Regions from separate parts of the Undibacterium sp. FW305-107 genome, predicted to be linked through region 2. Evidence: predicted binding sites of a transcription regulator. Region 2 holds the regulator's gene; each other region holds the start of a gene.
What was found. The regulator sigma-54, encoded in region 2, starts transcription at its own class of promoters, with help from an activator protein. The targets are predictions, from matches to a motif close to TGGCANGNAANCTGCTTT.
Positions count from the first base shown of each region.

Region 1: prpB (methylisocitrate lyase) is a predicted target of sigma-54. The motif match lies at 3,869-3,886, and genes of this name have one in related genera.
Region 3: AC3WQT_RS17660 (pilin) is a predicted target of sigma-54. The motif match lies at 3,570-3,587, and genes of this name have one in related genera.

Region 1 is NZ_JBYTAV010000002.1:55,382-63,180, forward strand. It holds gene AC3WQT_RS04290 (GGDEF domain-containing protein) at 1-1,013, opposite strand, end outside; gene AC3WQT_RS04295 (chemotaxis protein CheC) at 1,013-1,624, opposite strand; gene AC3WQT_RS04300 (response regulator transcription factor) at 1,627-1,986, opposite strand; gene prpR (propionate catabolism operon regulatory protein PrpR) at 2,103-3,719, opposite strand; gene prpB (methylisocitrate lyase) at 3,927-4,817, shown strand; gene prpC (bifunctional 2-methylcitrate synthase/citrate synthase) at 4,903-6,051, shown strand; gene AC3WQT_RS04320 (GNAT family N-acetyltransferase) at 6,066-6,539, shown strand; gene acnD (Fe/S-dependent 2-methylisocitrate dehydratase AcnD) at 6,604-7,799, shown strand, end outside.
Region 2 is NZ_JBYTAV010000007.1:216,455-224,253, forward strand. It holds gene AC3WQT_RS17045 (ABC transporter ATP-binding protein) at 1-610, shown strand, start outside; gene AC3WQT_RS17050 (alpha/beta hydrolase family protein) at 967-1,689, shown strand; gene AC3WQT_RS17055 (enoyl-CoA hydratase/isomerase family protein) at 2,159-3,253, opposite strand; gene hpf (ribosome hibernation-promoting factor, HPF/YfiA family) at 3,896-4,243, opposite strand; gene AC3WQT_RS17065 (RNA polymerase factor sigma-54) at 4,351-5,841, opposite strand; gene lptB (LPS export ABC transporter ATP-binding protein) at 5,853-6,608, opposite strand; gene lptA (lipopolysaccharide transport periplasmic protein LptA) at 6,610-7,194, opposite strand; gene lptC (LPS export ABC transporter periplasmic protein LptC) at 7,194-7,799, opposite strand, start outside.
Region 3 is NZ_JBYTAV010000007.1:350,246-358,044, forward strand. It holds gene AC3WQT_RS17640 (Stp1/IreP family PP2C-type Ser/Thr phosphatase) at 1-596, shown strand, start outside; gene AC3WQT_RS17645 (FHA domain-containing protein) at 626-1,234, shown strand; gene AC3WQT_RS17650 (pilin) at 1,674-2,141, shown strand; gene AC3WQT_RS17655 (pilin) at 2,637-3,104, shown strand; gene AC3WQT_RS17660 (pilin) at 3,635-4,102, shown strand; gene AC3WQT_RS17665 (pilin) at 4,258-4,719, shown strand; gene AC3WQT_RS17670 (pilin) at 5,707-6,168, opposite strand; gene AC3WQT_RS17675 (tetratricopeptide repeat protein) at 6,363-7,799, shown strand, end outside.

The DNA of each region.
Region 1 (7,799 bases), on a different contig from region 2:
ATGGATTTATGTAAAGTACCTGCTGGTGCGGCAGTTTGTGTGCTGAATTGCTGCAAGGGCAAATAATGACTTTGGTTGCGGCCCGCCTTCTTGGCTTCGTAGAGCGCTGCATCTGCACATTTGAGCAAGGAATTGGCATCAACATCAGGATGTTTGTGGTAGTTGCTAAAGCCTATGCTGACACTGATTTGCTGGCCGATGTGCGATTTAAAATGCGGTATATTCAAATCCCAGACTGCAGTGCGCAGTTTTTCTGCAAACTGCATGGCAGAATCAGGTGCCATGTTGGGCAGCATGAGGATGAATTCTTCACCGCCGAAACGCGCCAGTACATCAGTGGCTCTGAGCAATTGCTTGCGCAAGGCTGCGGCGACCTGTATCAGGGCCTTGTCACCCGCCACATGACCATAGTTGTCGTTGTACTCCTTGAAGTAATCAATGTCGACCATGAACACAGACAAGGGCACGTTGTGACGCACGGCATGGCCCAGGGCCATTTTGTAGTGTTCATCAAAGAAGCGGCGGTTATAGATGCCAGTCAGACTGTCGGTGGTGGCTTCTCGCTTCAATGCTTCAGAGTGGGTACGCAGGATTTTTTCGCGTTTGATCGACGTGGTTGAATCACTGATCTGTATCAGGCACTGGCGTGCGCCATCTTCTGCAGCAATTGGTGTGATGGTGATGGATTGATCAATGCGTTTTTTTTCAATATCCTGTTCTCCACGTTGGAACAGGGGCAGTGGTGAACGGTGCAAGGCATTCGACAAGACTACGGGCAAGCCATAGCTCAGGGTATTGGTGATTGCACTCAGGATCGCACGGCTGGGTAATTCTTCAAAAGCTTCAGAAATCTGCCTGCCTATAGCCTGGCTGGCCGGGATGCCACTATATCTTTCTACCCAGCCGTTCCATAAAAGTATGGTCTGGTTGGTATCAAGCACTATCAACCCCAGGCTGATGGTATTTAATATCTCATCGACCCGGAAGGCAGAGGGAGGCATCAACTGTGCCATTAAACTACCCCCAGGAAGCGATCAAGCTGCGTCACCAAATCTGTCAGGGAAGTTGAGCTCAGCAAGAAAATCAAATGCCCTTCAGAATGCCGGCTCTCAATCGCGAGGTCAATATGTAGCAGCAGAACATAGGGTTGCTGTAGATCATTGCTGACACGGCGGAAGATTTCTTCCGTACTGGCCACAGAGTAATCCGGCAGAGAGCAATTCAGCGGTATATTCAACATATCTGCCATGGCCGACAGGCAGGCATTAAGGATGATATTGCCCAGCTCACACATGGCTTCCTGTTCAAACTCGGCCAGATCTTCCAGGCTGATTTGCGAGCCCATCATGTCGCGCACGATTTTCAGCGCATGTTCTTCAGTGAACAGCAGTATGGCTTCAGCTTCAAAAGAGCCGCTGAAGGTCTGGTGTACCGCACCAAAGCGATCATTTTGCAAACCCATGGACGAGACATCAATCTCTGAGGATTTGCGGATTTCAACTGAAGGGACTGACAGGCGAACTTCTTCACCGACAATGTCGCTGAGGCTGGCAGCAGCCCTGCCAGCACCGACATTGAATACCTCGCTTAGTGCATCGAGATGAAGTTCGGTCAGGGAATTCATTTTCAGCTCGCGAAATAATTGAGAACGATAGTGATGGACTTCTCAGTAACTGGTTTAGCCACGAAGATGGTACCTATGGAGGTGGCCCTGTTTTGCATGGTGTCTTGTACGTTCGCCGAAAAAATGGCGATGCGTACACCAGGATGTTGCTGCAAGATTTGCTCAGCAGCATCAGTTCCCAATATGCCCGGCATATTGATGTCCATGGTGCAAAAGTCTGGTTTGTTCTCTATGACTGACTTGATGGCTTCTTCGCCATTGCCAGCTTCAAAAAATTCCCAGTCTGGATGCACTGCTTTGACGTGCGCACGGATCACCATGCGAGAAACTTTACTATCGTCAACAATAAGTAGTTTTTTCATAATATATTTTATGCAAGATAATTGCACCCAAAGATTGTGAGTGACAGCGTAAATTCATTCTACCTTAGTGAGGCACAAAATTCGTGGTTCAGATGATCAATTAATGTTTCAAATGATTACGCTTTTTGCTTCAGGCGTCTCCACAAAGTCGTTCTGCTGATCCCCAGATAGTCCGCAGCCGCTTCGCGGTTGTGATTGAACCTTTCCATGACGGAATCCATTGACTCTGGCGCAGGTAAATTGCGGGCTGAATTGATGAATGTATTTGCAGTATCTGCCGGTGACTGATGCAGATCCAGTTCAGGCAGGATTTTTGCGACGAAGCCCGGTGTCAGGGCTTGCAGCGGCTCTGCTGCCAAAAACAGAGCCAGACGTTCCATGAGATTACGTAATTCTCTTACATTTCCTGGCCAGTTGTAGTCTTGCAGCAGCGTGACGCAACTACCTATTTCCGCATGCAGATTGGCGTGTGGCCTGACCCCCATGGCTGCCAGTGCATGTTTGAGACACCATTCAGCAAGGGGCAGCAAATCGTCGGGGCGCTGCCTTAATGCAGGCAGATGCAGACGCAATACGGCCAGACGAAAATACAGGTCAGCACGAAACTTTCCTTCTTTTACCTTGCTTTCCAGATCGCAATGAGTGGCGCTGATAATGCGTACATCCACAGGTATGGGGCGCATGCTGCCCACACGATTGATCTCGCGCTCTTCAAGTACGCGCAATAACCGGGTTTGCAAAGTCAGCGGCATTTCACCGATTTCATCCAGGAGTACCGTGCCTCTGTGGGCAATTTCAAATAAACCGGCGTGGCCGCCACGCTTGGAACCGGTAAAAGCACCTTCTTCATAGCCAAATAATTCAGATTCCAGCAAGCTTTCAGCGATGGCACCGCAATTTACGGCGACGAAGGGCTGGCGCGCCCGTGTGCTTTCCCTGTGTAGTGCCTGAGCCGCCAATTCCTTGCCAGTCCCGGTTTCACCTTGTAACAACACCGTTGCCGGGGAACGTGCAAATAAGGCGATGGACTTGCGGGTGGCTTGCATAAGGGCGGAGTCACCCCGCAAATCATTCAGACCATGCTTGGCGCGTAGTGATTCAGCTGCAGGGTGATGCCGTCCGCGGGCAGATTCCAGCCGTGTCAGACGGGCGATTTCGAGCGCGTCGTCAAAGGCTTGTCGTATTGACGTCGCGGAATACATGAAAATGCCAGTCAAGCCTGCTTCTTCAGCCAGGTCGGTGATCAGTCCGGCACCGACAATGACCTTGATCCCACTTGCTTTAAGTTCACTGATCTGGGCACGCGCATCTTCTTCGGTCACATAGGTACGCTGCTCCAGCGGGAAGCCGAAAGTCGTTTTGAAATCCGTCAGCTCAGGCATGGTCTCCTGGTAATTGATGAGGCCTATGGCAGGCGACACCTTGCGCGCCCTGGCCAGCGCCTGCATGACGTCAAAGCCGCTGGCCTTGGCGATGACGACCGGGACTGGCAGGCGGTTCTTGAGGTAGGCTCCATTCGAGCCTGCGGCGATGACTGCATCGCACCTCTCGGTTTGCAGACGTTCTTTCAGATATTGGGCAGCTTCTTCGAAACCCATGTGTATGGGCTCTATGTCAGCACTGACATCGTATTCGACCATGATGTCGCGGAACATGTCGAACAGGCGTGAGATGGACACCGTCCAGATGACTGGCTTGTCCTGATTATCGCGTATTGTCGGTGGATGTTTCATTAATGTTTCAACTGATGTTTCGATTCTCAATATGAAACGGTATTATGAAACAAAATTGAAGTCATGCACAGACTTTGTTCTGCCCTAAAAGAAAATAAGTGTTTGATTTATATGAGGTTGGCAAGGAAATGTCTTTGTCATCCTCAGGCTGGCACGCCGATTGCAATATGCAACCCAGAATCTGTTCATTAATCTGAAAGCATACACATGAGTACATACTCCGCAGGTGCCGCCTTCCGCAAGGCGATGCAGGAAGAATCCCCGCTGCAAGTCGTCGGTGCAATCAATGCCAACCATGCCTTACTGGCTAAACGTGCCGGTTTCAAGGCGATCTACCTTTCTGGCGGCGGCGTCGCTGCCGGTTCCCTGGGCTTGCCTGACCTGGGTATTTCCAATCTTGATGATGTCCTGACCGATGTACGCCGTATTACTGACGTTTGCGATCTGCCTTTGCTGGTCGATGTAGATACCGGCTTTGGTTCATCTGCCTTCAATGTGGCACGTACCGTCAAGTCCATGATTAAGTTCGGTGCTGCGGCTATCCATATCGAAGACCAGGTGGGCGCCAAGCGTTGTGGTCACCGCCCTGGCAAGGAAATCGTCAGCAAACAGGAAATGGTAGACCGCGTAAAAGCTGCCGTAGATGCGCGTACTGACGACAACTTCGTCATCATGGCGCGTACTGATGCGCTGGCAGTTGAAGGTCTGGAAGCCGCAATAGACCGCGCTTTGGCATGCGTAGAAGCTGGTGCTGACATGATTTTCCCGGAAGCGATTACTGAGCTGGCGATGTACAAGCAATTTGCCAATGCCGTCAAAGTACCTATCCTGGCAAATATTACCGAGTTTGGTGCGACGCCCCTGTTCTCCGTCGAAGAGCTGGCAGCGGTGGATGTAGGTCTGGTCTTGTATCCTTTGTCAGCTTTCCGTGCCATGAACAAGGCGGCAGAAAACGTCTATGGCGCGATACGTCGTGATGGTACGCAAAAGAATGTTGTCGATACCATGCAAACCCGTATGGAACTGTACGAGCGCATCAATTACCACGACTTTGAACAAAAGCTGGATGCACTGTTCGCACAGCAAAAAGCCAAATAATAATGATATAAGCTGTCCCACCCTTGTGCCACATCAAGCTGGCGGATGGGAACAGCCTTGAATATGAACCTCTGGAGAAATAATCATGACTGAAGCAGTTCCTTTCAAACCTAAGAAATCCGTCGCCCTGTCTGGCGTTACTGCTGGTAATACAGCCCTGTGTACCGTAGGCAAAACCGGTAATGACCTGCATTATCGCGGCTACGATATCCTGGACGTGGCTGACGCCTGCGAGTTTGAAGAAATTGCCCATTTGCTGGTCCATGGCAAATTGCCTACCGTCGCAGAATTGCGCGGCTACAAGGCCAAGCTGAAAGCCCTGCGCGGCCTGCCAGCGAATGTCAAGGCAGCACTGGAATGGTTGCCTGCATCATCTCACCCTATGGATGTCATGCGAACTGGTGTTTCTGCACTGGGCTGCGTATTGCCAGAAAAAGATGATCACAATAACCCTGGCGCACGCGATATCGCTGACCGTCTGATGGCTTCGCTGGGTTCCATGCTGCTGTACTGGTACCACTATAGCCATAATGGCAAACGCATAGAAACTGAAACCGATGATGAATCCATAGGCGGCCATTTCCTGCATCTGCTGCATGGTGAAAAACCAAGCGCTTCGTGGGAAAAAGCCATGCATACGTCGCTGATCCTGTATGCAGAACATGAATTCAATGCGTCCACGTTTACTGGCCGCGTTATCGCTGGCACAGGTTCAGACATGTATTCCGCCATCACTGGCGCGATTGGTGCCTTGCGCGGCCCTAAGCATGGCGGCGCAAATGAAGTCGCATTTGAAATCCAGAAGCGTTACGACAATCCTGATGAAGCAGAAGCCGATATCAAGAAGCGTGTAGAAAACAAGGAAGTCGTGATCGGCTTCGGTCATCCTGTGTACACCATCTCTGATCCACGCAACAAAGTCATCAAGGAAGTGGCGCGCAGCCTGTCCAAAGAAGCTGGCGCAATGAAGATGTTTGATATTGCTGAACGTCTGGAAACCGTGATGTGGGATATCAAAAAAATGTTCCCTAACCTGGACTGGTTCTCTGCTGTGTCATACCACATGATGGGCGTGCCGACTGCCATGTTCACGCCTTTGTTCGTGATTGCCCGTACTTCAGGCTGGGCGGCACACATTATAGAACAGCGTATCGATAACAAGATTATTCGTCCTAGTGCCAACTATGTTGGCCCCGAAGATCTGAAATTTGTTCCTTTGAATAAACGTAAGTAAGCAGAGGTTGCAATATGAAAGTGCAGGCAGATCTGTCCAGACTCAGCACCAGACGCGCTGCGAGGCAAGATCTGCCGCGCCTGCTGGAACTCATTGCCGATGATGATCTTGGCAAGAACCGTGAAGGCGTAGGCTCGGAGGACGCATGTTATGCCGAAGCTTTTGAGCGTATAACAGCCGATGACAATCAGTTTCTCATGGTGGCGGAACTGGATGGTCGCATCATCGCCATGCAGCAGGTCACTTTCATCCCTGGTCTGAGCAGGAAAGGTTCTACCCGCGCCATGATAGAAAGCGTGCGGGTCGATGGCTATCTGCGCGGGCAGGGCATAGGCCACTGGTTCATCGAGCAAGCCATAGCCCTGGCACGTGAGCGCGGTTGCCAGCTGGTGCAACTGACCAGCGACAAGAAACGCATACAGGCGCATAGGTTCTATGGAAGCATGGGCTTCACAGCATCACATGAAGGCTTCAAATTGCAACTCTGAACTGCTCTGAATCACCTTGAACTGCCCTGAACACCAAATACTAATATTTAAAAAATAGCGAGCCATGAATACTCAATTCCGCAAGCCACTACCTGGCACTACTCTGGACTACTTTGATACACGTGAAGCAGTAGATGCCATCGTGCCAGGCGCGTATGACAAGCTGCCATATACATCTCGCGTACTGGCAGAAAACCTGGTGCGCCGCTGCGACCCGGCTACGCTGACTGATTCATTGCGCCAGTTCATAGAACGCAAGCGCGACCTGGATTTTCCATGGTTCCCGGCGCGCGTAGTTTGCCATGACATTCTGGGCCAGACTGCGTTGGTTGATCTGGCTGGCTTGCGCGATGCGATTGCCCTGCAAGGTGGCGACCCGGCGCTGGTGAATCCCGTTGTACCTACCCAACTGGTGGTCGATCATTCGCTGGCGGTTGAATGCGGTGGTTTTGATCCCGACGCTTTCGACAAAAACCGTGCGATTGAAGACAGGCGCAATGAAGACAGGTTTGACTTCATTAACTGGACCAAGAAGGCATTCAAGAATGTTGATGTGATCCCGCCTGGCAATGGCATCCTGCACCAGATCAATCTGGAACGCATGTCGCCAGTCGTGCAGGTGACGGATGGCGTAGCCTATCCAGATACCCTGGTCGGCACAGACAGCCATACACCCATGGTCGATGCGCTGGGCGTCATTGCGATTGGCGTCGGTGGTCTGGAAGCGGAAAGTGTCATGCTCGGTCGTGCATCCTGGATGCGTTTGCCAGATATCATCGGTGTAGAGCTGACAGGCAAACCGCAGGAAGGTATCACCGCAACAGATACAGTGCTGGCATTGACAGAATTCTTGCGCAATCAAAAAGTCGTATCGTCCTATCTGGAATTTTATGGCGAAGGTGCATCCCACCTGACCCTGGGTGACCGCGCCACCATTTCCAACATGGCGCCTGAATTTGGTTCCACTGCGGCGATGTTTTACATTGATGAGCAAACCATCAAATACCTGAAACTCACAGGCCGTGATGATGAACTCGTCAAGCTGGTAGAAACCTATGCCAAAGAAACCGGCCTGTGGGCAGATACCCTGAAGAATGCTGAATATGAGCGCGTACTGAAGTTTGACCTGTCTTCCGTCGTGCGCAATATCGCTGGCCCATCTAACCCGCACAAGCGTGTGCCTACTTCAGAACTGGCAGCGCGTGGCATCAGCGGCACGGTAGAAAATGAGCCTGGCCTCATGCCTGATGGTGCCGTCAT
Region 2 (7,799 bases):
GACCACCACCATGCGCGCGATTTCCGGCATGCTCAAGCCGCGCGAAGGCACGGTCACGCTGGCGGGCAAGGATGTCACTGGCCTTGATTCCCACAAGATCGCCAGGGCAGGCCTGGCACATTCGCCAGAAGGCAGGCGTGTGTTTGCCACCATGTCGGTGACAGACAATCTCTTGCTCGGTGCCTTCCCGCGTTTCACCCGTAGCCGGCCACGTGGCGATATAGAAAGTGATCTGCAAAAAGCCATGGAATTGTTCCCGCGCTTGAAAGAACGCAAGAACCAGCTGGCTGGTACTTTGTCTGGCGGTGAGCAACAGATGCTGGCGATGGCAAGGGCTGTCATGCTCAATCCCGATGTGGTTTTGCTGGACGAGCCATCAATGGGCCTGGCACCTATCCTGGTCGATGAAGTTTTCCGCATCATCGTGCGTTTGAAAGAGCAGGGCACGACCATGCTGCTGGTGGAGCAATTTGCGGCAGCGGCACTGGCAGTGGCTGACTATGGTTATGTGCTGGAAAATGGCAGGATATCCGTGCATGGTGCGGCGGCCAGTTTGCAGAATGATCCGGCAGTCAAGGCGGCTTATTTGGGTGGTGGTGCGCAGCACTGATAGTATTGCCTACGCAAGTTTATGCACGTTCAGGGAATGGGGAGCTTGCTCCCCATTTTTATTTTTTTCGCAATGCTGGCAGGGCTGTGATATTTTCTTGATTCATTTTAAGAAAACCAAGCATTCCCATGCACATCAATTCCTTTTCTTCGCACATCCGTCATATCGTTCTGGCTTCCATCACACTCTTTTGTGCTTCCACGATGGCGGCACCTGTTCTGCAAGAACACAGCATAAAAATCGATGGCAAGCAAAGGCGCTATTATCATTTATCTGATCCGGCTGCGACAACACATGGCCATCCTGTATTGCTGGTCAGCGGTTCAGGATGCGATGATTTTGCAGTTCGTTTGCCCATGTTTTTTGAACGCTATCCCGGAACGGTAAATGTCTATTACCTGGAAAAACCTGGCGTTGCCAAAAATGCCGATGGCAGCAAGTGCTCCGCAGAATTCCAGGCGGAAGATAAGCTCGATCAACGATTGTCAGATCATTTGAAGTTCTTGGCGCTGCAGCCTGAGCTTCAAAAAATGCCTGTACGCTCTATTGCAGTCTTGGGCTTTTCTGAAGGCGGAGCTGTCGCTCCTTATATTGCCAGGGACAGTAATAAAATAGGCTGGCTGGCGACCGCAGGAAGTGGTGGTTTGCCGCAGAGTGAAGAATTTTTGATCTTTGCAGACCACGGCGTGGAACCTTATGCCAATCCATTTTCACGCGATTATTTTTTGCATGTGTATGCTGAGATCAGGAAAGATGACAAGAATCTCAGGAAAGAGTTCTTTGGACATCCTTATGCGTATTGGTCTGGACATCTGTTTTCTGATCCTTTGATTGTGTACGCAAGCCTGGATATTCCAATGGTGGCAGCAATGGGTGAGAAGGATGAGAGTGTGCCGATAGAATCAGGACATGCCTTGCGGGATTACTTTTTGAAGCATCCGGAAAAAGATTTTCAGTTCGTGGAATTTCCAGGTGCCAGTCATGGTTTGAAGACTGCGAGGAGGAATGGGGCGCAGGAGTTTATTGCGGGGTTGGCTGGATGGTTTAAGGGGGATAAGAAGGCGTTTGAGTTGAAGTGATTGCAGATATGCATAACAGGCTGCTCAGCCTTGGATTTTATGGCAATCTTATTCACGTCATTCCTGCGTAGGCAGGAATCTAGCGGCGTTCGTGGTATGCCGTGTTGTTTGTTGAATATTGCACTTTGACTAAAGCGATTGCCCTTCGTAGAACCAAGCCGGGTCTCGGCCCGGCAGCCGAAATTCTTTCTTTGCGTCGCCAAAGAAAGAATTCAAAGAAATGCGACCCAGCGTCGTCGCCCCTGCGGGGTGCCCGTTTGTGCAGTACAAAAAATGGGAAATGCCCGAAACTCGCTACACTCAAACACGGGCATTTCTTGATCCATTTTCTGTACTGCACAAACGGCGTCGACACATGGGAACTGCAGAAAGTCAAAAACAACCCCAAAGTCAAAATCAACGTCAATACGACCTTGATCTAATTTTTAGATATACGATTGATCAAACTCTGATCAGTCAGTCTTTCAACTCAAGCTTCCAAATACCGCAAAGGATGCGCATGAGCAGGCCAGGCTTCAGCAAAGAATCCTGTCACTTGTTCCGTCGTCACTTCAGCCAATGTCGCAGGTGACCAGCGTGGTGTATTGTCTTTGTCTACCACCAGGGCTCGCACACCTTCCAGCACTTCGCCATGCTTGAAGCAATGACGTACCATGTTTCTTTCCATGCGCAGGCAGGCCGATACTGTCATGCCTTTACTGCGGCGCAGTTGTTCCAGTGTGACTGACATCAGTAGTGGTGAACGCTTTTGCATGGTGGCCAGGGTCTGCTGGGCGAAGTCGCTGTTGTCTTGTTGTAGTTTTTCACAGATCGCAGTAACGCTATCGCCTGCGAAAATGTCGTTGATGATGGCGTGTTGTGCAGCCAGTTTGCTGGTGTCCGGTTTTGCCTGGTCTGCAAAAGTCGCAGCAAAATCGCGTATTACCAGATGCAAGTCTGTGGCCGTACTTTCACTGAGCAAATTCATCAGTGCAGGTATTTCAGTTGTGGGAATATAGACATCCGCCAGCCCTGCATAAATGGCATCCGCAGCGGTGATGATTTCACCAGTCAATCCCAGGTAAGTACCAATTTCACCATCAGTACGCGACAGGAAATAACCGCCGCCCACATCAGGGAAAAGACCAATATTCACTTCCGGCATCGCCATCTTGGTACGCTCCGTGACGATGCGCAAACGACAGTCTTCACCTGCTTGCGCAATACCCATGCCACCACCCATGACCACGCCATTCATCAGCGCGATATAGGGTTTTGGATAGAAATGAATTAAATGGTTTAAGGCATATTCTTCAGTGAAAAAATCTTCCAGCAAGGCTGAGTCACCTTTGGGTGTGGCTGTACCCACATCATAGAAAAAACGGATATCACCACCAGCACAAAATGCCTTCTCGCTGCTGCTATGGATAAACACCGCACGCACATTCTGATCATCCTGCCAGGCCAGCAAGGTCGTCGTCAGCGCTCTTACCATATCGAGAGACAGCGAGTTCAATGCTTTGGGTCTGTCGAGGGTGATGTAGCCTATATTGTTCTTGACGGAGGTAAGTACAAATTCGCTCATGGTGGTTGACTATGCAGGGTAGGGGATGAAGCTGCTATTTTAACTTTGTCAGGCTTGGTCGTCACGGGGTGTCTATGCTTATGAGGAAATAGCGTAAGGACTGCATGCTCGTTGCTGTTGGGTTTGACTTTGGGTTTGACTTTGGGTTTGATGTTGCTGTTGTTTTTGACGTTAGCAGTTCCCATGTGTCGACGCCGTTTGTGCTGTACAGAAAATGGATTAAGAAGGACCGCTGTTTGAGCGAAGCGAGTTTCGGGCCTTCCCATTTTTTGTACAGCACAAACGGGAACCCCCCCTTCAGGGGGCGACGACGCCTGGGTCGCCTTTCTTTGAATACGTTCTTTGGCGACGCAAAGAAAGTATTTCGGCTGCCGGGCCGAGACCCGGCTTGTATCCACGGAGGGTAAACGTTTTAGTCAAAGTGCCACTTGCAACAAGAGCCACGGCATATAACGAACGCCGCTGGATTCCAGCTAAAAGCACGCTGGAATGACGGTTATTATGTGTACGGATTGTCGCAGAGTAATTCAGCGAATGATGATGTAAATTATCAACATCAAAACCATTCGCCCAACAAAAAGGACGCTTTCTAGCGTCCTTGTTTTGGATGTCCACAACCCTGTTCGGGTAAGGACTGGGGTCTTATGAAGCCGATGCCGGATCAGGTATGTGCTTGATGGCGTCGTGCTGATGGTCTTGCATTTTATCTTTATGCTTGATGACCTGGCGATCCAGTTTGTCTACCAGTGCATCAATGGCCGCATACAGATCATGCGCCAGACTTTCAACGTGGATATCTTTACCGCTGATATGCAAATTAATGTCGGCTTTGTGTCGTTTTTCCTTTTCCCGGAGCTTGTCCACCGTCAGGATGACGGCGATATCAATGACCTGGTCGAAATGCCGCCTGATACGTTCTAGTTTGGTATGTACATATTCACGAATTGCAGGAGTTACTTCGACGTGGTGTCCACTGATGGTGAGATTCATACTGTGCTCCTATAGTGATGTTACTTGCTGTAACGATAAGCTCCTGGCATTTATTTGCCTTGAGCTAAATCATATATAGCAATTCAAACCGTGATTACAAGGACTGCTTACAAAGATTTACGCAAACTCACTGGGGGGATTTTGAGGGCTTCACGGTATTTGGCAACTGTCCGTCGGGCAATTACCATGCCCTGTTCACCCAGCATGTCTGCAATTTTGCTATCAGAGAGTGGGCTTTTCTGGTCTTCTGCTCCTATCAGCTGCTTGATGAGTGCACGTATCGCGGTGGAAGATGCTTCACCCCCTGTTTCCGTCGCGACATGGCTGCCGAAAAAGTACTTCAACTCAAACATGCCATGTGGGGTCAACATGTATTTTTGGGTTGTTACACGTGAGATAGTGCTCTCGTGTAATCCTAGTGTATCAGCAATTTCGCGCAAAACAAGGGGGCGCATGGCAACAGCACCGTGCGTGAAAAAATTGCGTTGCCTTTCGACTATCGCTTGTGCAACGCGCAATATGGTCTCGAAGCGTTGCCGCATATTCTTGATGAGCCAGCGTGCTTCCTGTAGTTGCGCACCCATGCCTGCCTCGCCGCGATTTTGCTTCATGATGTTGGCATACATACTGCTTACCCGCAGCCTGGGCATGACATCCTGATTCAGCATGACTTGCCAGCCGTTACCGGATTTTCTGACGATGACGTCTGGTACAACATAGTCAGATTCATCGGCAGCAAAAGCGATGCCGGGTCTGGGTTTGCACATACGGATGACCGTTTGTGCATCGCGCAAATCTTCGTCATCACAGTCGAGTATTTTCTTGAGTTTTGTGAAATCTCTTTGCGCAAATAAACTCAGTTGCGTTTCAACAATTTGCAACGCCAGCCTGCGCGTGACAAAAGCAATCTTGGGCAAGCGCCTGATTTGCAGTGCCAGGCATTCTGAAGGGCTGCGCGCACCAACACCGGCAGGGTCAAAGCTCTGCAGCATGTTCAGGGCAAAAGCCAGTTCTTCTGGTTCTACGAACAATTCCAGTGGCAAACTGGCATGTATTTCATCCAAGGTTTCAGTCAGGTAACCGTTGCTGTCAAGCGCATCTATCATCAGCTCGACCAGGGCTCGGTCACGCGGCTCGCGCAGGTTCAGGCGCATCTGTTCCAGCAGGTGTTCACGCAGGGTGACATGGGCTGCGCCCAGTTGTGGGCGGCCATCTTCATCATCGCCAGACTTGCTGCCATGCTGCACGTCATCAAAACCCCAGTCTTCTTCACTGGAGGTGGTGCTGTCATTGCTGATGACGGTTTCAGCATCAGCCGCCGCAGGTTCTGCAGACTTGTCGCTGTCGTCTCTTGCTGCGGGTGCTTCCATGCCAGCATCGGCAGAGGTGCTGCTGGTATTGATGGCACCGTCTGCCAGCAGGCGCACGGCGTGATCGAGCGGATCATCGACGCGTTCCAGCATGGGGTTATCGGTCAGCAGCGTCTCCAGCTCCTGATGCAATTCCAAAGTCGATAACTGCAATAATCGTATTGATTGCTGCAATTGCGGCGTCAGGGCCAGATGTTGTGAGGTACGTAGTTGCAGGCTTTGTTTCATGATGATTCCCGTCACATCCGGAAGTGTTCTCCGAGATAAACGCGACGTACAGATTCATTTTGTATGATGTCGTCAGGCTTGCCACTGGCAAGTACCGCACCCTGGTTGATGATATAGGCGTGATCGCAGATGCCCAGGGTCTCGCGCACATTATGGTCGGTGATCAGCACACCGATGCCGCGTTCCTTGAGGAAGCGCACAATGCGTTGAATTTCGATGACGGCAATCGGGTCAACGCCGGCAAAGGGTTCATCCAGCAAGACAAAGCGTGGGTTGGTCGCCAGCGCGCGGGCAATTTCGACACGACGGCGTTCACCACCTGAGAGTGATAGTGCTTGGCTTTCACGTATCTTTTCTATCTGCAAATCTGCCAGCAGGGCATTGAGCCTTTGCTCAATTTTCTTGGCACCGAGATATTTGCCTTCACTGTCTTTTTGCAATTCGAGTACGGCGCGGATATTGTCTTCCACCGTCAGTTTACGGAATACCGAAGCTTCCTGGGGCAGGTAAGACAGACCCAGTACTGCACGCTCATGGATAGGCAGTTGCGAGATATTCACGTCATCAATCGTGATATCCCCGGCGTCGGAAGGCACCAGGCCCACGATCATGTAAAACGAGGTGGTCTTGCCTGCGCCATTCGGCCCCAGCAAACCCACTACCTCGCCACTTTTCAATAGCAGGGAAACATCGCGCACCACCTGGCGCGCGCCATAGCGCTTTTGCAGGCCCTTGACGAGCAAGGTGCTGCTGGACTGTGCTGTCATCTTAATTAGCCTGTTTTTCTGGTTTTGGTTGCAAGATGATTTTCAGGCTGCCAGAGCCATCCACATGCTGGCCACTGGTCGAATTGGTGCCGATGAAAAAGTCATTTTTGCTGTCGTAAGACAGGTATTCGCCTTCCTGTTCCTGGGTGACCCGTTTACCTTCCAGGTAGCGCACCTTGGCCTTGGAAATGAACTTGACGATTTCTGTACTCTGATTGTATTCAGCGCGGTCAGCCTCACCATCCACCCACAGGTCCGGGCCGCCATCACGTTTCTGGCGGAAGGTGACCTTGCGGTTGCTGCCACCGGTGAGGACGACGAACTGGTCACCATTAGGCGCTTCAGTAACCACGGCATTTTCTGCCTTGACGTTGAGTGTGCCACGTACCAAAGAGACACCCTTGGACAATCTGCGCACACTGGTCTTGCCATCACTCTCGCCGTAACCGGCTTCGATGATGGTCTCTTTATTACTGTCGGCTTTTTCTGCATGGGCAGAAACGCAGGCCAGGCTCAGAAAGGCCAGGCCCAATAAGCGGGCGACGCTGAATGGTGTATTGATCATACGCATATTCGCTTTCTTCATTATTTTGTGCTGGCTTTGGGAGCCGGTTCACGCTTCTTGAGTTGAATGTGGACCTTGCTCAGCATCGCCAGGCTTTGAGTAGAATTATTGGCAATCATGCCTGTTGCTGTAGAGCTTAGTTTTCCCGTCGTGACCGAAATGGGTTTATCGGTTTTCACGATATCATCATCCGGCAATAGCAAAAGATAATCTGACTCCACGCGCACGAACTGTGAACTCAGACCCTCAGGTCTTTCCATACTGACATTGTCATGCAGATGGACTTCGTCATGTTCGCGCCTGGGTGTGACCAGTGATGATTTTTGTGACACTACAGCCAGGTCAGCACGCAGATGCAGGGGCGGCCTGTCCTGGTCAAAACTATTGATCTGCGGGTGCTTGATTTCTATATTGTCGGTACGTGGCAAATGCACGAGGCTGTCGCCGGTGATGTGGTAATTGGCCTTGCCATTATTTGACAGACGGATGAAATTGAATTTCTCCACATAGTAATCAGGTGCTGATCTGGCCGAACTGCGGTTTTGCTCATCATCGGCATGACGGCGTATGACTTCCATGACCCAGATGGTGCCCATGGTGATCACGCCCAGCAGGATCACGGCCAG
Region 3 (7,799 bases), 130 kb from region 2:
TTCCATCCATGGGGCCAAGGCCATTGGCGATGGCGCGCTGGATCACCGAGTCGGTCGAGCTGGCTAATCGCAACGTCTTGTATACGGCGCAAACCAATCCAGAATGCGCAGGCATGGGTACCACGGTGGTGGTGGCATGTTGTTTGCAAGATAAGCTCCTGCTGGCGCACGTCGGGGATTCCCGTGCTTATCGCTATCGCTCAGGCGTATTGACACGCCTGACGCAGGATCATTCCGTGCTGCAGGAGCAAATTAATGCCGGACTGGTTACTGAAGAAGAAGCACGTTATTCTTCTATTAAGAATCTGATTACCAGGGCGGTCGGTACACTGGCTGAGGTGCACACGGAGTTGCATACGCACCATACTGAAGAAGAAGATTTGTATCTGATGTGCTCAGATGGATTGACCGATATGCTTGGGCATGATGAAATCCAATCCTTGATCAGACAGTACGAGTCTGACCTTGACCGTTGTGCCGAAGCGCTGATCGATGGTGCCAAGGACAGGGGGGGGCTGGATAATATTTCAGTTGTCCTGTTCCGCCTGGTCAACGAAGAAAACAAGTCCTGGCTGCAAAGAACATTTACCCGGTAGGTCGGGGGTTATGAATTGATGAGAGATTTATGGCGAAAATTATCGTCACCTTTAATGGTTTGGTTCAGCAAGAAATCACTATCAGTAAATCACGCCTCACGGTAGGTCGGCGCCCTAGTAATGATATTGTCATCGATCACCTGACGGTCAGCGGTCAGCATGCCGCGATAGATACCTCTTCCAATGGTTCTTTTGTACTTGATCTTGGTAGCACTAACGGCACCATGGTGAATGCACAGCCTGTCAAAAAACACCTGTTGCAGCATGATGATGTCATCGACATCGGTAAATACAAACTGCGGTTTCAGGTAGAAGAGTCAGGCAAGCAGACTTTTGTACCTGAGCCAGGCCAGGTGCAACCGGCTTCTGTCGATAAGCCCAGGGCCAAGATCAAGGTCATGACCGGCCCTAATTCAGGTAAGGAACTCAACCTGATCAAGGCTGTTACAACAATAGGCAGCCCTGGCACCCAGGTTATTGCTATTACCCAGCAGGGCAAGGACTATGTCATCGCCCAGGTAGAAGGCAGTGCATCGGCCACAGTCAATACCCAGTCCATCAAGGACAAACCACACACCCTCAAGCATGCAGACATGATAGAGCTGGCAGGGACAAAAATGGCCGTGATTTTCTATTAATCAGATGCTATATCCCTGATCCCTGCCAGCGTTTATGCGGCAGGGATAGCTCAAGTCTCACGACCTGATTTTCCGCGCTACTATTTTCTGAGCAGTAATTATTGTCAGCCCTGTCCAAGTGCATTTGCGTGCACACGTGTGCAACGTAGTTCTGGCGCCAAGAAATATTCTTTTCAAATTTGTATCAAGTCTTGAAACAATTTTTTACATGACTGACAGACTTGTCAGTCGTCTTTGTGATCTGACACAAACATTGACAAATATTAGCATGGATAAAATGTCAACTATTGACGCATTTCGTCACTTCTTGTCCGATGATTCATGAAACTTACGATTTCCGCATAAGAAAATGCGTAGTTGCCCAGTAAACAAAAACTGGCACGGTGATTGCTACATGTGAAGCGTAGTTCCTGATTTCAACTTTTTCCTGGAGTTCATAATGAAAGCTATCCCTAAACAGCTGCAACGCGGCTTTACACTGATCGAATTGATGATTGTTGTTGCAATTATCGGTATCTTGGCTGCGATCGCAATCCCTCAGTATTCTGATTACACATCCCGTACTCGTGCTGCTGGCGCGATTGCAGAGTTGGACAGCTTGAAATCTGCCATGTCTATCTGCTTCCAAAACGAAGGTGCATGGACTAACTGTACAACAATGGGCTCTAATGCTATCCCTACTGTAGTTACTTCCAAGTTCCTGACAACAGCTGCTCCTGCTATCACTGCTGGTACTGGCGTTATCACTCAAGCTGCAACTGGCGCTACAACCAGTGCTGGCGTAGCCCTGGGTGCAGTATTGACACCATCTACATTGTCTGGTCAGGCAAATATGCTGTGGACAACATCCAGCACAATCTGCGATCCAGTTCGTGGTCTGAAAAGCGGTCAAGGCGGTTGCCCATAATCACATCAGTGATTTCAAAAAAGCCCGGTTTGCCGGGCTTTTTTGTTTATGAATGGATGTGAAATTATATTTAAATGGTCGTGCTGCTTACATCGATCGAATTGAGACGACCACTAGCTTGTAACGCTAAGGCCTCTTTTCAGTATGCCAACGATATAGCCGTTCATTAAGGTAATGCCTTCAATGTCTGGTGGAATTTTCTATCCAGCCATTTCCCATAGGGTAATAAAATTGAGAGATGGCAGTAGTTTTCTCTGCGAGCAGGGAAAGTGATGTGTCAGGCGCTCAAAGTTGGTTGAATTTTGTAGGTCAACAAGATGCCGATTGCATCAAAAAAATGATGCTCTTGATTGGCAGTATCGCCGACTGTTGACCACTTCTGAAATAAAGAATGCCGTTCAGCAGTTATTTTTGTTTTTGTTAAATCACTACTGGCATAGATCTTGCATTTTTTTTGCTTTAGGATCCCATGTTATTTTTTTATAGGAGTTGTTCATGAAAGCTATGCCCCAAAAGTTGCAACGCGGCTTCACATTGATCGAATTGATGATTGTTGTTGCAATTATCGGTATCTTGGCTGCGATCGCTATTCCCCAGTATTCTGATTACACATCCCGTACGCGTGCGGCTGGTGCGATTGCAGAGCTGGACAGCCTGAAATCTGCAATGGCTATTTGCTTCCAAACCACAGGTACATGGACTGGCTGCACAACAATGGGCTCTAATGCTATCCCTACTGTAGTTACTTCCAAATTCCTGACAACAGCTGCTCCTGTTATCACTGCTGGTACTGGCGTTATCACTCAAGCTGCAACGGGTGCTACAACCAGTGCTGGCGTAGCCCTGGGTGCCATACTGACACCATCTACATTGTCCGGTCAGGCAAATATGCTGTGGACAACATCCAGCACAATTTGCGATCCAGTTCGCGGTCTGAAAAGTGGTCAAGGCGGTTGCCCATAATCACATCAGTGATTTTTAAAAAAGCCCGGAGCGAAGTGACCTCCGGGCTTTTTTTATGAATGGATGTGAAATTATATTTAAATAGTCGCACTGCTTACACTGATCGAATTGAGACGACCATTAGCTTGTAACGCTAAGGTCTCTTTTCAGTATGCCAACGATATTGGCGTTAATTAAGTAATGCCTTCAATGCCTGGTAGAATTTTTTACCAGGCCATTTTTCATAGCGCAACGAGTTTGAGTTACTGCGAAGTCACCGTAGCAACGATGGCAGTTTTCCTCTGTGAGCAAGGGACAAGTGCTGCGCCCAGCGTTCTAAGCTGGTTGATTCTTGCATTTCAATAAAAAAGTGATTAGCATTATCAAACAGATGTCGCTAATTAGCAGCATCGCCAGCTGTTTACCAATCCTGAACTGAAGAAACCATTCAGCAATTTTATTTTTGCTGTTATTTCAAGTCATTGCTGGCATAAATTCTGCATATTTTTTCGTTGTAGTACCTCATGTTAATTTTTTTTTAGGAGTTTCTCATGAAAACTATACCTCAAAAGTTGCAACGCGGCTTTACACTGATCGAATTGATGATTGTTGTTGCAATTATCGGTATCTTGGCTGCGATCGCTATTCCTCAGTATTCTGATTACACATCCCGTACGCGTGCAGCTGGCGCGATTGCAGAGCTGGACAGCCTGAAATCTGCCATGTCTATCTGCTTCCAAAACGAAGGTGCATGGACTAACTGTACAACAATGGGCTCTAATGCTATCCCTACTGTAGTTACTTCCAAGTTCCTGACAACAGCTGCTCCTGCTATCACTGCTGGTACTGGCGTTATCACTCAAGCTGCAACGGGTGCTACAACCAGTGCTGGTGTAGCTCTGGGTGCCGTACTGACACCATCTACATTGTCTGGTCAGGCAAATATGCTGTGGACAACATCAGGCACAATCTGCGATCCAGTTCGCGGCTTGAAAAGCGGTCAAGGCGGTTGCCCATAATCACATCAGTGATTCTTAAAAAAGCCCGGGTTCAGTTCAAACTGACCCGGGCTTTTTTTAATATAATTTTGCTTCTTTTGCATTGAGAATTCAAGTTGCCCACTAGATATGTTGTCAGGGTATGATAAGCAAATGATCAAAGACAAAGAAGCAATATGAGATCCCAATTGAAAAAACTGGAAAAAGGATTCACCCTCATCGAGTTGATGATCGTTGTGGCTATTATTGGTATTCTGGCCTCGATTGCCTTGCCTCAGTACAGCGACTATACATCCCGTACCAGGGCAGCAGGCGCGATTGCCGAATTGCATAGCTTGAAGACAGCAATGTCACTCTGTTTTCAAACTGACGGGACGTGGACAGGTTGTACAAGCATGGGGAGCAATGGAATACCCACTGTTGTTACATCCAAATTTCTGACAGGGGCAGCTCCGGCTATCGCGGGTACGGGCGCTATTACTCAAGCGACTACGGGTGCGACAACCAGTGCAGGCACCGCTTTGTCTGTAACACTGACGCCGTCGACTTTGTCTGGTCAGGCGAATATGTTGTGGACTGCTTCTGGCACTATCTGTGATCCCGTCCGTGGCTTGAAAGCAGGCCAGGGCGGATGCTGATCAGTCTCTCATTTCACGGATAAGAGTGAACGCAAGAGTTCTGTGCTGAACCGTTTGCTATATGCGTTTATGGATACAGCGAAGAATTTGGCTCGAGGTTTTCGACACATCCGTATTGATTGAGGCAGGAAAATTCTGGTTTTAGTATCGCGATGAAGTTTTTGGTGTAGTCGTTCAGCAAAATAGCCTTAAATGGTCTTGTGCCAGGAAAATCCATGAGCTGCTTATCACACAATTATTCTTGTTTGACAGCTGCCTTGAACTACCTCAGTGTTCGTAAATGAAAAAACTCCAAAAGCTATTCATTAACCTTTGGAGTTCAATTTGTTTTTTTAATTTCAGGTAGTCTCGGCAGTGACCATGCATGAACTAATTACTGAAGAATTGGCCTGATACTGGCAAATTTCTGAATTAAAAAACAGAGCTAATCATATACATGCAAGCATGGTTTGCAATTACTCAAGAGATTTGAGAGTCTATTTCTCAAGGTCAGTATTTGTCTTTTTTAGTTTTGGTAGGCGTGACTGACTGCTGACAAGTAAGGTAAGTGACTTTTCAACCCATCACACTCAATGTGTTGAGCCAGTATGCCGAATAGTAGAACTCATTTCATAAATAGGATGAGTGCGAACAAGACGATTTGGGATGCAGTGCAAGGCATGAGGTGTGTACCCTGTGAAGCTAAGGCTGGTGCCTTGGCGAGGGAGGGGGTGACACACTACGCGCTGCAATGCGCCCAAATCGTCAGTTCACTAAGGGTTTGCCTCATAACGCGTACTGGTCTGCAGGTTTTGATAATTCGACTCGTGATCAATAGCACCGCTATTGACTGCCTCGTCCCCTTGCAGGGCGCATGTGCGCTTGCAAGCGCACATCGTACGCAGGCGTGCAGCATGCCGCACGAAACCCCTGCTTTACCTTTGCCAGCACATGTTATGAGGCAAACGCATCTCACCCTATTTATGAAATGAGTTCTAATGACAATAATCAGCAAGCACCTTGACCAGGCTTCATGCCACGGACAGGATCGCAAATGGTACCTGTATTGGCCCAGATCAGATTAGCTTGATTCGGCAATGTTGACGGTGTCAAAATAACACTCAAAGGTACGCCTGCGCTGGTTGTCGCACCTGTCGCAGCCTGAGTAATCACGCCAGTAGCCGAAATAGCGGGAGGTGCACCAGGCAAAAACTTGGATGTAACTACGGTCGGGATGGAATTACTACCCATGGCTGTGCAATTGGTCCAGGCACTCTCATTCTGGAAGCAAATGGACATTTCTTTTTTCAGACTATTGAGTTCTGATATGGCACCTGCAGCTCTTGTGCGTGATACATAGTCTGAATATTGAGGTATGGCAATCGCAGCCAGAATACCTATGATAGCAACGACGATCATTAACTCTATGAGCGTGAAGCCGCGCTGCAGTTTGACAAAATTGTGTTGCATTTTTCTCTCCTTTACAACCAGGAACAGTGTGGTTAAGGGTATTCAGCAAATTCTGTGCCAAACCACACGAGTTTTATTATTGCTATGCTAGGAGTAGTGAAGGGCAGGCGCAACTTTTTGACGCTTTTTTGCAGATAGGATTTACAATTCTTCACCTTGTTGCACCCAAGGAAAAACAATGTTAAGGGTAAGTAATGCTGAATTGGTTAAAGAAGCAATTTTCATCAACGAGTAATACGGCTCCTGCGAAAGATGCCTCTGGAAAGCTTGCCAACGCCAGTGATGTGCATGAGGACGCAGTTCCCAGTCTTTCTGATTTGGCTGAGCGTAGCTACCGTGATGGAAAGCTTAGTGATGCCGCTCGCTATTACCAGCAGGTCCTGGAAGAACAGCCAGATGATGCAAACTTGAATAACAAGCTGGGTGATGTTTTCTATGATCAGCAAGACTATGGCAAAGCTGAAATTCACTATCGACGCGCCTTGCAGATACAAACAGATTTCCCTGAGGCAGAGCTCAATCTTGGCCTGACGCTAGATGTAATCGGGCAGTTTGACGGGGCGCTGGTATGCTATGAACATGTAATAAAGTTGCAGCCAGCAAACCATCTTGCCTATTTCAATCTAGCCGTTACGCTGACCTCATTGGGCAAGCCTGACGAGGCACGTTCTGCTTATCAAAAAGTGCTTGAGCTCAAGCCGGGTTTCAGTCATGCGCATTTCAATCTGGGGACATTGCTGCAACAACATGATTTGTGGGAGGAGGCAATAGAGCAATATCAGCTCACCATTGCAGCCAACCCACAGCATTTCGCTGCGTATTGTAATCTGGGCGTGATTTATCAGGCAAAAGGGCAATTCGCCCAGGCAAAGGAGCAATACCAGCAGGCCCTGCGCATCCACCCTCAACATGCAGAAACGCACCATAATCTTGGACTGGTGGCTCGTCATCTTTTGCAAACTGATCTGGCAATTACCCATTTTCGTCAAGCCCTGAACTTACGTCCGGATTTTGCTGACGCAATGATCAGTCTGGGGGATGCTTATAAGCTACAAAACCGGCTGGGTGAAGCTGAAGCAAGCTATCGTCAAGCCATTGCCACGCAGCCGCAATTGCCTGGAGCGTATTGCAATCTGGGTATCATTTTGCACGAGCGCAAGCAGTATCTGGAAGCCATTGCCATCTATCAGCAAGGCATCGCCAATGATGCGCATTCTGTCTTGTTGTACAACAATCTTGGCAACACCTATAGCATGATCAATCGTTTCTCTGATGCAGAGGCATGCTATGACAAAGCCTTGCAGATAGGCAGTGACGTAACAGAAACCTATACCAATCTGGCCGGTTTGTTCGCCGGACAAGGCAAACTGGAAGAGGCCGAGAACAGTTACCGGCAGGCAGTCAAGCTTGACCCCGGCTATGCCCAGGCGTATAGCAATCTGCTGTTCATGCTTAATTATGATCCTGACCGTAGCGCAGAAGCAATTTTTGCTGCTTACCAAGATTATGAAAAACTCTATGCAAATCGTTATCGAAGTGAGTGGTTGCTCTTCGGCAATGACAAAAATCGTCAGCGACGACTAAAAATTGGCTATGTATCGCCAGATTTTAGCCGCCATCCGGTTCAATAT